DNA from 2 places in the Lactiplantibacillus brownii genome. Region 1 is predicted to be linked to the other one. Evidence: riboswitches for the same ligand, from Rfam matches in the RefSeq annotation. Region 1 holds a riboswitch; the other holds the start of a gene.

The links. Region 1 has a riboswitch for thiamine pyrophosphate ahead of RA086_RS00970 (ECF transporter S component). Riboswitches for the same ligand answer to the same signal wherever they lie in the genome.
Region 2: linked by a shared signal. The riboswitch ahead of thiM (hydroxyethylthiazole kinase) and the one ahead of RA086_RS00970 (ECF transporter S component) in region 1 are both predicted to bind thiamine pyrophosphate.

What each region holds. Positions count from the first base shown of each region.
Region 1 is NZ_JAVCWF010000001.1:240,635-246,800, forward strand. It holds gene RA086_RS00960 (energy-coupling factor transporter transmembrane component T family protein) at 117-776, opposite strand; gene RA086_RS00965 (ABC transporter ATP-binding protein) at 773-2,191, opposite strand; gene RA086_RS00970 (ECF transporter S component) at 2,207-2,782, opposite strand; TPP riboswitch at 2,891-2,983, opposite strand; gene RA086_RS00975 (glutathione peroxidase) at 3,135-3,608, shown strand; gene RA086_RS00980 (aldo/keto reductase) at 3,618-4,478, shown strand; gene RA086_RS00985 (hypothetical protein) at 4,705-4,860, opposite strand; gene greA (transcription elongation factor GreA) at 5,167-5,637, opposite strand; gene RA086_RS00995 (glucosamine-6-phosphate deaminase) at 6,055-6,166, shown strand, end outside.
Region 2 is NZ_JAVCWF010000001.1:89,259-95,424, forward strand. It holds gene RA086_RS00340 (TOTE conflict system archaeo-eukaryotic primase domain-containing protein) at 461-1,330, shown strand; gene RA086_RS00345 (hypothetical protein) at 1,323-1,607, shown strand; gene RA086_RS00350 (DEAD/DEAH box helicase family protein) at 1,704-3,242, shown strand; gene RA086_RS00355 (hypothetical protein) at 3,292-3,525, opposite strand; TPP riboswitch at 3,755-3,861, shown strand; gene thiM (hydroxyethylthiazole kinase) at 3,924-4,715, shown strand; gene thiD (bifunctional hydroxymethylpyrimidine kinase/phosphomethylpyrimidine kinase) at 4,733-5,557, shown strand; gene thiE (thiamine phosphate synthase) at 5,547-6,166, shown strand, end outside.

The DNA.
Region 1 (6,166 bases):
TGGATTAGGACGACTTGGCTGATTTTGGATAATAAAATAGATTGATAACTACTCAAAAGTTGAGTGGCTATCAATCTATTTTTGTCAGACCCGTATTAAGGCGAGCGCTGCCCCGCTTAATGCCAAGGAATGACGAAGATTCCGAGTTGCATGAGAATTAGCCCAATGATGAAAATGGCCCAATCCTGCCAACGTAAGACACAGTGACGGTAGTGTGTGCGGGGAGCATCTTCAACAAAGCCATGCGAGATCATTGCCTGTGCTAAATTCTGTGACCAATTAATGGAAACTAAAACGGCTTTGAAATACAGTTTGGGCGACCAGAAAGAAAGTTGCTGCCCGCGCATCAAGCCAGCTGCGCGAATGATTTGTACCTCATGTTGAATCTTAGGTACCAAATTGTAGGCAGCTAAGACACCATAAGCGAACTTGGCAGGTAAATGCCAGTTTTGTTCCAGGGAGTCGGCCAGTTGCAAAATATTGGTCGTTAACGTAAAAGTGGCACCCGTAAACACAAAAGCATAGATTCGTGTAAATAAGACCCAAGCCATGAGTGTTTTATCGCCGCTACCATTAATGTATTGGGTACTCCAAAGACCAATAGCGGGTAAGAGGGGCACAATTAACAGCCAGCCAATCGTTCGTAACTTGATGCGATGCGCCAGCAAATAAATAATGGCGAGGCCGACTAAAGCGACGTTCAAACTAATCACTAGGCTAAAAGAAATTTCGAGCGCAATCACGAATAACAATAAGAGTTTGATACTGGGATTCATCTGAGCGCCCCCCGGTATTGCAATTGATGGTGATCAAAGCGCAAATGATAATCAATGAGTGGTGTTAATCCAGTCAATTGATGACTAATGATAACAAGCGATTGCTGCGTGACCGCGATGGTGTTCTGTAAGAGTGCCACCAGCGCTTGTACCGATTTCAAATCCAATCCCTTTAATGGTTCATCCATCAGTAGGACTGGTGATTGCATGATTAGCATCAGTAGAATTTGCAGCTTCTTTTTTTGCCCCTCGCTCAAGGTATAAATGACTTGATCTTCGTGACCAACGAGGTTCAGCTGCTGCATTGCCGCGGTAATGCGTGCGGATGTAAAATAATTTCCGTAGGCATATTTCTGACTTTGCGCCAGTTCTTCGGCAACGGTAATCGTTAAGAATTGCGTCTCAGCGTCTTGAAATAATAGCGCTACTTGACGGGCATAGCGTTTGCGGCGAAGTCGCTGAATGTCATCACCTAAATAAGTAATCTGTCCGGTATAGCTGGTTAGACGAACGAGACTTTCAAATAAGGTCGATTTACCACTACCATTAGGCCCAGTAATTAAGGTATTCCGATGTAACCATAGTGTCAGATCAGTTGGCTGTAACAGTTGATGGCGGCCTTGTTCTAACGCTACTTGTTGTAAGTGAAATAGTGGTTGGTCCTGATTGGTCGGTAGCGGCCACAGTTGATCCGGTTGATTAGCCCGTGCAAAGGCCGCAAATAGTGCTGGCCAATCGGCAGTTGGTAGCGTGGTTAATTGCCGCGTTGGGGTAATCTGAACGACTTGATCGACCAACGTCGCGTAGTCCGTTAAATCATGATCTGCTAAAATAATAGTTTTACCTGCTTGGTCGCGCAACTGAACGAGTCGTTTCAATAAACTTGCTCTGGCTGCGGGATCGACGCTGGCGAAAGGTTCATCTAATAAGATGACATCACTATCCATGGCAACGATTACTGCGAGGGCCACTTTTTGTTTTTCCCCACCGGATAAGTGGTTGAGCTGACGTTGCCGCAGCGCGCTAATGCCAACGAAATTAAGGGCTGTCGTAATTTTGCTATCAATCGCTGCAGGCGCAACTTGCTGATTCTCTAACGCAAAGATCAGCTCGTTTTCAACGGTATCCATGGCAAATTGTTGATTTGGATTTTGAAACATTAAAGCGACTTGGTTAGCACGCTCAGTGGGTGCAATTGAGGCGAGATCCTGTCCGTCGTAGCGGATAACGCCTTGTGCATTTGGCAACGGCATTAGGCCAGTCATTAACTTGAGTAGCGTTGATTTACCCGTACCTGAAGGACCAGTGAGCAATGTAAATTGGTGCGTTTTAAACGTTAGGTTAACGTGATTCAAGGTTGGCGCTTGCGCCTCCGGGTACGTGTAAGATAGATTTTCCAGCGCAATGTTCGCCATAACGATTCCTCGATTCTAGTTCGTGTGTGTGAACTTCAAGACGTGACTTCGGTCCAACATATTTGTGATTAAACGGGTCAGAACGCCGCCAAACAAGAACATTGAACAGAAGCGCACCACGAAGTATAAGATCAGTAGCCATAATTGTAGTTTGAAGTAGCCATTACGAGCGAGGTCCCAACCAAAAGTAATGATCGTGGTCGTGAATGCCGAAGCGGTTAAACCCAGCCAATCATAGTGTTTGTAACGGGTGACGATGTAGCCAAGTTCGGCACCGAAACCTTGGGTCACACCAGAAATTAAAGTTGAAATGCCCCATTGACCCCCGAAAAACATTTCAACGGTGGCAGCAAGCAATTCGCCCAATGTGGCAGAACCCTTTAAACGTAAGAGATAGCCAGCCAACATCCCTGGCATACACCAGAGCCCCAATAAAATCTCATTAGCGAGCCCCGATAAACCGACGGGTGCGAGGGCGGCGGTTAGAACGTCGTAAACGTAGTTAGTCCCCATAAAGATCGCACCAAAGAAAATCCCAATTAACGCGATTAAGATAATGTCACTTAATCGCCATGCTTTTGCCCATTTCATAATCAAAAAACCTCCCAAAGTTGTTATCATTCATGCCACCGTGCGACAAAAAACGGTCATCACTAGTTTTGACAACTAAGTGATGACCGGCTAAAGTCTGTTTGATGGTTCTCCAAATAAGCATTGCTCCCTTGCGCTGGCATTATCCAGATCAGGTTCAATGGGTATTATCTCAGCCGAATGGCACCCCAGTTGCTATGAATGATTAGTTTCAGTGTAAACGAATTCAGGGTGCAACGCAATTAACAATTTTGCCTAGTGAGCAAAGTTCATTGGAAAATCATGATTTTGTGCTTTACTTAAGTTAGTAAACCTCGCAGATTAATTTTTTAACGGATTGGAGGGGAAAATCATGACAACAATTTACGATTTTAAAGAAACTGAAATGAGTGGCGCCGACTTAGACCTAGCCGAATATCGTGGGCAAGTTTTGTTAATCGTCAACACGGCGAGCAATTGTGGGTTAGCGCCCCAGTTTAAAGGCTTAGAAACCCTTTATCAAAAGTATCAAAGTGAAGGCCTGGTCATCTTAGGATTACCTTCAAATCAATTTCATCAAGAAAAAGCGGATGATGCTGAGACGCAGGATTATTGTCAGCGGCATTACGGGGTGACCTTTCCAATGACTAAGCGTGTGATGGTCAATGGGGAAGCTGCTGATCCGTTATTTGCTTACTTGAAACAAGCTGCGGGTCATGGTCGCATTAAATGGAATTTCACGAAATTCTTAATTGGTCGTGACGGGCAAGTCTTACAGCGTTTTGCCCCCACGACACGGCCGCAAACTTTTGAAACGGCGATTCGAGATGCTTTGGCAGATCGTTGAACCTTTAGAATGAAGAAACGAGTTAAGGAGGAATTTTTGTTGGAAACTTATACCTTACGAGATGGGTTAACTTTACCCAAAGTTGGTTTTGGGACCTATAAATTAAATGGTGCGCATGGTGTTGATGTGATTGATTCAGCGATTGATCGCGGTTATCGGTTATTAGATACGGCGTTTAATTATGAAAATGAAGGCGCTGTTGGTGAAGCGGTTCGACGGTCGTCAGTCCCCCGTTCTGAACTGTTGATTTCTTCTAAATTACCCGGCCGTCATCAGACTTATCATGAAGCCATCGCAACGATTCAAGAATCGCTGTATCGTGCTGGACTGGATTATTACGATTTATACTTGATTCATTGGCCGAACCCCAAAGAAGATCATTACGTTGAAGCTTGGCAAGCGTTGATTGAAGCGCAAAAGTTTGGCTTAGTCCGTTCAATTGGCGTTTCTAACTTTTTACCGGCTCATTTGGATCGCTTGAAAAAGGAAACGGGTGTGATGCCGGTCATTAACCAAGTTGAACTCCATCCATACTTTAATCAACAGGAACAACGTGACTACGACGCCGCGCATGACATCTTGACGCAAGATTGGAGCCCACTAGGTCGTGCGAGTGAGATGTTAAAGAATGAAACGTTGAAACAACTGGCAACTCAATATGGTAAGAATGTTGGTCAATTGATTCTGCGCTGGGAACTTCAGTTGGGGACCTTGCCAATTCCAAAGTCTTCAACGCCAAGCCGTCAGCTAGGCAATCTTGACTTATTTGACTTTGAAATTTCGGCGGCGGATATGACCACAATCAATGGGCTAAGTTCGGCCACGGGTCGTTTGAATAATCAAGATCCGGCTGTTTATCAAGAATTCTAGTAATAAAGATTGGCTGTAGCTGGTCAATCTTTTTTGTTAGCGATGAAAAAGCCCTGAAGTTGGGCAGTGATGCCAAGCTTCAAGGGAGGATGAGGTCAAACTACGCCGAGCCATTTTTGTCTCAAAATCAGCGCAAAATAAAACTGACTAGCAGGTCTCCAATGGTGTCATGGAAACAAGCTAGTCAGTAAACAATGTCTATATTTCAAAAGCCCAACTAAATGACCTAAAGAAAGTCGATTTGGTGGAGATTTGCGGGCATCTTACTATTGTGATGGTTTACTGTCTTCACTTGCATTGCCCGTGAGGCATTCACAAAATGGACACCCGTTGCTGCAATCAAACCCATACCTAAAATCGTAATAATACTCAATACCATCATTATTCACTCTTTTCTGATTACTTTATGGGTCTATTTTAGCGCTTACATGAATTCCGTCATTTGAGAGCCATTAAAGAAAGATTAGGGTTTCCTTTTTTTAGTGTTTTACGTCAAAAACGTTAGATTATTAAGTTTTAGGTACTGATAACTATTGAATTAGTGCTTTGGGGCTTTATAATATAAAGTCGTTTTTCACGGTAATTGTCATCAAAAACACAAAAATAGGATGAGACTGAAAAAATTCGGCCTCATCCTATTTTAAAAGTGACATCGCACGATTGATTATTGAGCGGTGTCGTTATTTTTTTAGCTACGGTGAATTTCGATAATCTTAACTTGGTAGCTGCCATTTGGCGCTGAAACTGTCACAACATCGTTGACGGTATGGTGGTTAAGCGCGGTGCCAATTGGGGAAGTGAAAGAAATCTTGTTTTCGTCTAAGTTGGCTTCTTGCTTGCCGACCAGTTGATAGGTGACTTGATCGTGATCATCCATAAATTCTAGTGTGACGGATTTACCGATGTCTAGTTGATCATTGTCGGCCGGTTCGACAACTTTAGCATATTGTAGTTGCTTATTTAAGAAACGTAGGCGACTCTCCAAACGACCCAAGTCACGTTTAGCATTGGTGTATTCAGCGTTTTCGGACCGATCACCAAGCGCGGCCGCGGCAGCTAAAACTTTGATGCGGTGTGGTCGTTGCGCAATCAGATCAGCGATTTCTTGTTCAATGGCGTGATAGCCCGCTGGCGTCATTTTATTAAAGGTTGGTTCCATCTGATCAAGCCTCGGATTTCGTGGATTTTACTGGGAATAGTTTAACGCATTTTGAGAAAAATTTGTATTTTGTTTTAGAAAAATATTTTTAGGCGGTGTTTAGTGGTGACCTGCTAGCCAAATAGTGGCGATCCTCAGAAGTTTCTTGCTGATTTTGCCAATGATAAAAAAATAGCCAACGACTTTACAGCCTTGGCTAGTCGTAGAGTTTCTCACGCTCTACGGAGTTACGAACTCTTTAAGTATATGCAAATTAATTACATAATACAATTAATTTGTTATGAAAAGCAGTCGAAATTCGTGCATTTGGGAACGGTTGCAAATAAAAACTTGAAGTATTTCGAACAAACCCCTTGAATTTTAGTCTAGACCAATATACAATTGGACTATACCAAATAAAGAGGGAGTCAGTTAATTATGAAAGTTATCGTAGTAAAGGATCAAGCTGCCGGCGGTGTAGAAGGATACAAAGTATTTAAGAATGCCTTGGACAATGGGGCTAAAGTATTTGGGTTGGCAACTGGTTCGA
Region 2 (6,166 bases), 150 kb from region 1:
ACCGCGGTGCCACCTTAATTGAGCCCACTCAAGTCGTTTTGACTTAATATGCGCTCCAACTCCATAGAGAACAACCATTCTCCTGACAACTGACGTATGTCGCACGTCTTTTCGTACTTTCGAAATTTCGGAAAAGCCCTCGGTGGTCCATTTAATTATCTGCGTTCGGCCATACTCTCAGCAACGATGACTCTCTGTGCGGGCACGATAATCTTGATCTCCACCTCATTGGTTTATAAGGACGATATTTAAGTTGAATTCAGTGTACAGCGGGGTGTTTTAGTTTGTCAACCCATTCATTTAAATCAGTTTTCTGAACAACCAAATAATTACTGATTGTTTCACGTGAAACATCAATGGCTTTCTTATTGTACATGCCAAGCTAAAAATGGCGATCGCCAGTAGTTTGATGGTTGAACTCCGGTATAATGGACTGGAGTTTAAAATTGGAGGAAACGGTATGGGTAATTCATGGCATGGTCCGCATAGTCGTGATATTTTGAAAGCAATTGCGACTGACGCTGAATCGGGTGAGCGACAGGCGGTATATTTTGATCAGGTTCGCCAGCAACTGATGATTGAGCCACTGGCAAAATTTCAACAGCGGACTTTAACAAATCATCGGCCAAAAATCCAGTTAACGACGGCAGAAAAATTGGCGCTTTATCGGCGCCGCTTTACTGGAAGACAAGATGTCTATGCAAAACGCTATTTTAATAAGCAAGCTCAACGCGATGTTTATAGCCCCGTTACTAGTTTTATCAACGGCCGCCCTAATAAAGACGATCCGCAACCACTGACGGATGCGGTTATTAAAGCTCATTTGAAGGGCCAGATTTTCATTGGCATTTACCCACTATTGAAAAATGAAACAACTAATTTTTTAGTCATTGATGTTGACAAGCATAATTGGCAAGAAATCATGACATCGTTAGTGCAGGTCTGCAAACAACTAAAACTACCAACGGCAGTTGAAAAATCTCAATCTGGCCATGGGGGTCATCTGTGGTTCTTTTTTGAACAGGCCATCACTGCAACCGTGGCACGACGATTAGGACAAGCAGTTTTAAAACGAGCCATGGCTATTAATCCGGATATTTCATTTAAAGCGTTTGACCGACTATTTCCAAATCAAGATACGCTGCCGGCAGGTGGGTACGGTAATTTAATTGCTGCCCCACTACAATACGAGCGGATGCAACTTTGGACGGAGTTTATTTGTAAACGACCAATTCGAGCCATATGCGGATCAATGGCAGTTCTTGCAGGCAATTGGCACACTGACATTGGCACAAGTTCAAACCGTTATCAGCAAACTCGCTATGACTGACAACTTTCAATTGTTTGAATCGCCAGCACAACAGGATAGTAATTTGTTGGATGATGAACTACTAAGTCTCACTCAAAAAATAACCATTATTCGTCGGAACCAACTATATTTGCTTAAATCGCCGTTAACTACCGCTCAAATTAATGCCTTACGATGGGCGGCAACTTTTGCTAATCCGACGTTCAGCCAACGTCAAAAACAACGATTTAGTACTTGGAATACGCCAAGATATATTTCGTTGGCTGAACAAAATGAAAAATATTTAATTTTACCGTGAGGAATAGAATCGTTCTTAAAACAACGGCTTCCGAAGTTAGTCGTTCAAGACAAAACTGAGAGTGGTCGTCCACTACATGTCAATTTTAAAGGGAAGCTGCGTCCCGAACAACAACAGGCGCAACAAGCGTTACTAAAAAAGGCGATGGGCGTGTTAGCTGCTCGAACTGGATTTGGTAAAACGGTCGTGGCGGCTAGTCTGATTGCGCAAAGAAAGTGTAGTACTTTAGTAATCGTCAACAATCGGGCGTTAGCACAACAATGGCAAGCCCAGCTAGCTAAATTTTTAACGATTGCTGATGAGCCATTAGTCGAGTACACGAGAACTGGACGAAAAAGGAAGAAAAATGTTATTGGTTCATACTATGGTAATCAAAAGCGATTGAGCCAATTAGTGGATGTTGCGACCATTCAAACTTTGAGTCGACTTAAAAATGTGGCTGAGTTTACGCAAGCCTATGGCATGGTTATCGTGGATGAAGTTCACCATCTGGCTGCCGTGACTTTCGATGAGGTTGTTAAGCAGATTGCTGCCAAGTTTATTTATGTCCTTTCAGCAACACCTTACCGTCGTGATGGCTGGGATCCCATCATTTTCATGCGTGCTGGTCAAATTGTTTATAAAACGGCTAAAATTGATGAGCAACAAGTATTGACGACGAAACGGTCATTGATATTACGATTGACTAATTGGGGAATGCTAAATAGTGACCAGTTTAAAGACCAGACAATCCATGAAAATTATGAAGCTATTTTAGCGGACCGCGATCGTAACCAATTAATTGCTGCAGATATTGTCGCTAACTTTAAAGCCGGTCGTCATCAATTGGTTCTGACGAGGCGGTTGGCACAAATTGAGTTATTAAGACAGTGTTTACCCAAAACTTTAGCAGCTAAAATATTTGAGTTGTCTGGGCATCAAAAAGCTACTCAAAATCGTGAAACTATTCAAAAAATTACTGACAGTACCGCGCCATATATCATTTTTGCGACAAGTAATTATGTTGGTGAGGGTGTTGATATCCAATCGATTGATACGTTGTTACTAGCGATGCCAGTTTCTTGGAAGGGGAACGTTGAGCAATACTTAGGACGTCTAAATCGAAATTTGGCTCATAAGACTGACTTGCGAGTTTATGACTATGTTGATTTGTTTGTACCTATGTTGGCGCGAATGTATCAGAAACGATTACGAACTTATCGAGAATTAGATTATCAACTAGTAGTGGATAATCCCCAACAAGTTGTCGCAATCTATCGTGGTCAGAACGGTTATCAACAGTTAGTGCAGGCAATTAAGGCTGCAAAGGGGCAGTCAATGATTGGCGTAGTGTCTTTAACACAACCAATTTTAAAATTTATACAGCAACTTAATCCGGCGACAATCACGGTGGTCATCACCGCTAACCTTCAAGCGGCCATGCCGTTGCGTTATCAGCAATTGGTAAAGACAGGTGTCAGAGTCCAAGTGGGGGCGACGGTTTTAAACACAATTATTATTGATGAACAAACCGTTTGGTATGATTACGAGGAATTGCTTGGAAAGGCACATCAAGGCTATGCTTTAAAGTTTGGGAGTGCGGCATTAGCAGCTCATTTCAAAAAATTGTTTGATCCAGAAGCAAAATTATTTTAATAAACGAAATCCAGCCGAGTGATTAGACTCAGCTGGACCTTATGAAATGTTAAAGACGGCTGTTATAAATTAAAAAGCTAATATAACAGTTGTCGCCATCGGGTAAATCATAACCCGTGTTTTGATTAGAACCATCGTTTTCATGTAAAACGACAAATTCACCAGAACCGTAATCTTGATCATTTAAATAAGTGACGAGGCGTTCGTCGCATTCGGCTAAAGTTTTACCTGTAACGACCCGGCGATTCCAGCCACGATGAATGGCACCATTTGGATTAATCAAATTCTCCCACTCCTCATTTTGAAGTCATCAATTGCATCATCTAGGATAATGTCACCTTGATGGACAGTGTTAGTTAATTCTAATAATAATGTTTTTAGAATTAACTGAATGTTATTACGACTTAATCATAGCAAAGTTTGACTAGGTTAATCAATGGCAAGACCTGCTATTTTAGTCCAGTTGAGTAGTTGACGGTAGCGGTTACAACTATTACACTAACAGTAACTTAAATAAACACTAGGGGTGTCCACGAATGGGCTGAGATGGCAATGAACTTGCTGATCCCTTTGAACCTGTGAGTCCAGACTTGCGTAGGGAAAGTGTCGATGCTAAGCAATTTGGCAACCACCGGTTCAATAAAAGTTGAATTGGTGGCTTTTTTTATGGAGGAGAGAAAATTGAATTTAGACTTATTAACGACCTTACGTGAACAAAACCCGATTGTTTTCAATATTGCTAATTTTGTGACAGTTCAAGATGTTGCCAACGGTTTGAATGCCATTGGGGCTTCTCCAATCATGTCGGCAGAACCGATCGAGGCGCCAGACATGGTCAAAATTGCGGGTGCAATCTGTCTTAATTTGGGGACTTTGACTCAGCGACAAGTCGAACAGATGAAGGTTGTGGGTCAATTGGCAAATCAGCAGCAAAAGCCAATCGTTCTAGATCCAGTGGCAGTTGGAGCCAGTACCTATCGCCATGATGTCGCTCAAAGGTTGCTTGAAACGTTTAAAGTTGCAGTAATTCGTGGCAATGCGGGGGAGATTGCCACGTTAGCTGGAATTGACTGGCAGGCTAAGGGGATTGATGCTGGGAGTGGGGACGGTGATTTGATTAAAATTGCCCAAACTTGTGCGCTGAAATACCATTGTGTCGTTGTCCTTTCTGGCCCGACCGATGTTGTAACCGATGGAAAACGAGTGATCCAAGTTCATAACGGGACACCGTTATTTCAATTGCACGTGGGTTCTGGTGATCTACTTTCTAGTTTAGTTGCGGCATTTACAGCAGTCAGTGGTGATGATTATTTTGAAGCTGCTCAAACTGCCTGCCTAGTGTTGGCAGTGACAGGTCAATTGGTGGTCAAACAAATGACCGCCGATCGACCAGGGACTTTTGCATTTGAGTTATTGGATAAATTGCATTTAATTACGATTGAGGAAGTTAAACGGCTCGCTTCAATCAGTTAGCGAAGAAGGTTGAAATAATGAATGAATTTCCAGAAGTATTGACGATTGCCGGCACGGACAGCGGTGGTGGTGCGGGTATCATGGCTGATTTAAAAACAATGCAAGCCCGACACGTTTTTGGGACCGCCGTGGTAGTTGCGGTTACGGCGCAAAACACGTTAGGTGTCCAAGACTTTATGGCGTTGCCAGCAAAACTGATTAATGAACAATTCGCGTCGTTGGCGGCTGATTTTAAAATTCGGGCTTGTAAAACAGGAATGCTAGCGGATGCGACACATGTCAAATTAGTTGCTAGGGCATTACAGCAATATGATTTTGGCCCACTGATTGTTGATCCAGTGATGATTGCTAAGGGTGGTGCTGCCTTGTTAGCGGATGATGCAATCGAAACTGTACGCACAGACCTATTACCCTTAGCAACGGTTGTTACCCCCAATTTGCCCGAAGCTGAACGTTTAACGGGACTGGTCATCCATGATGCGGCAGGGATGGTTGTCGCTGGTCACGCCTTGCAACAACTCGGTGCTAAAAATGTCATTATCAAGGGCGGCCATGAGTCTAATGCCAGCACGGCAGCTGATTTTGTTTGCTTGGCGGATGGCCAAGCGTTTTGGCTGGCGGCTCCGCGGGTTGACACGGTTCGGACCCATGGGACGGGAGACACATTATCAGCTTGCTTAACGGCTGAACTTGCTAAAGGGGTTCCGATGGCAACTGCCATTCACACGGCTAAAGCTTATGTGACCGCGGCAATAAAACAAACGATTCAAGTTGGTCATGGTCACGGTCCGTTAAATCATTGGGTGGCACCAAGTGATGAGGTTCAACAATATGACAATTGAATTTTCGGCGGAACAGTTACGGGCATACTTTGTTTGTGGCTCCCAAGATGTGGGAAATCGTGGCTTAGTAGAAATTCTTGAGGCTGGATTACGAGCGGGAATTACAGCTTTTCAATTTCGCGACAAGGGAATCAGTCGGTTAACGGCTACGGAACGCTTACAATTGGGGCAACAATTGCACCGACTTTGTGCCACGTACCAGGTGCCGTTCATTGTGGATGATGATGTCGAGTTAGCGCTGGCTTTGAAAGCGGATGGGATTCATGTTGGACAGCGCGATCAGCAAATTCGGCAAGTCTTGGCCCAAGTTGCAGGTAAGATGTTTGTCGGCCTATCTTGTTCGACCCCTGCAGAAGTTTTGGCAGCCAATCAGTTGTCTGGTTTGGCTTACTTAGGGAGTGGGCCGGTATTTCCAACAACTTCAAAAGCAGATGCTGATCCGGTGATTGGCTTGCCGGGATTGACCAATTTGGTTCAACTTGCGCAGACACCAATTGTGGCTATCGGTGGCATTACTGAATCGCAACTGGGAAAGATTGCGGAAACGGGTGCGAGTGGGGCAGCGGTCATCTCACTATTAACACAAAGCCCAGACATGACCGCAACCGT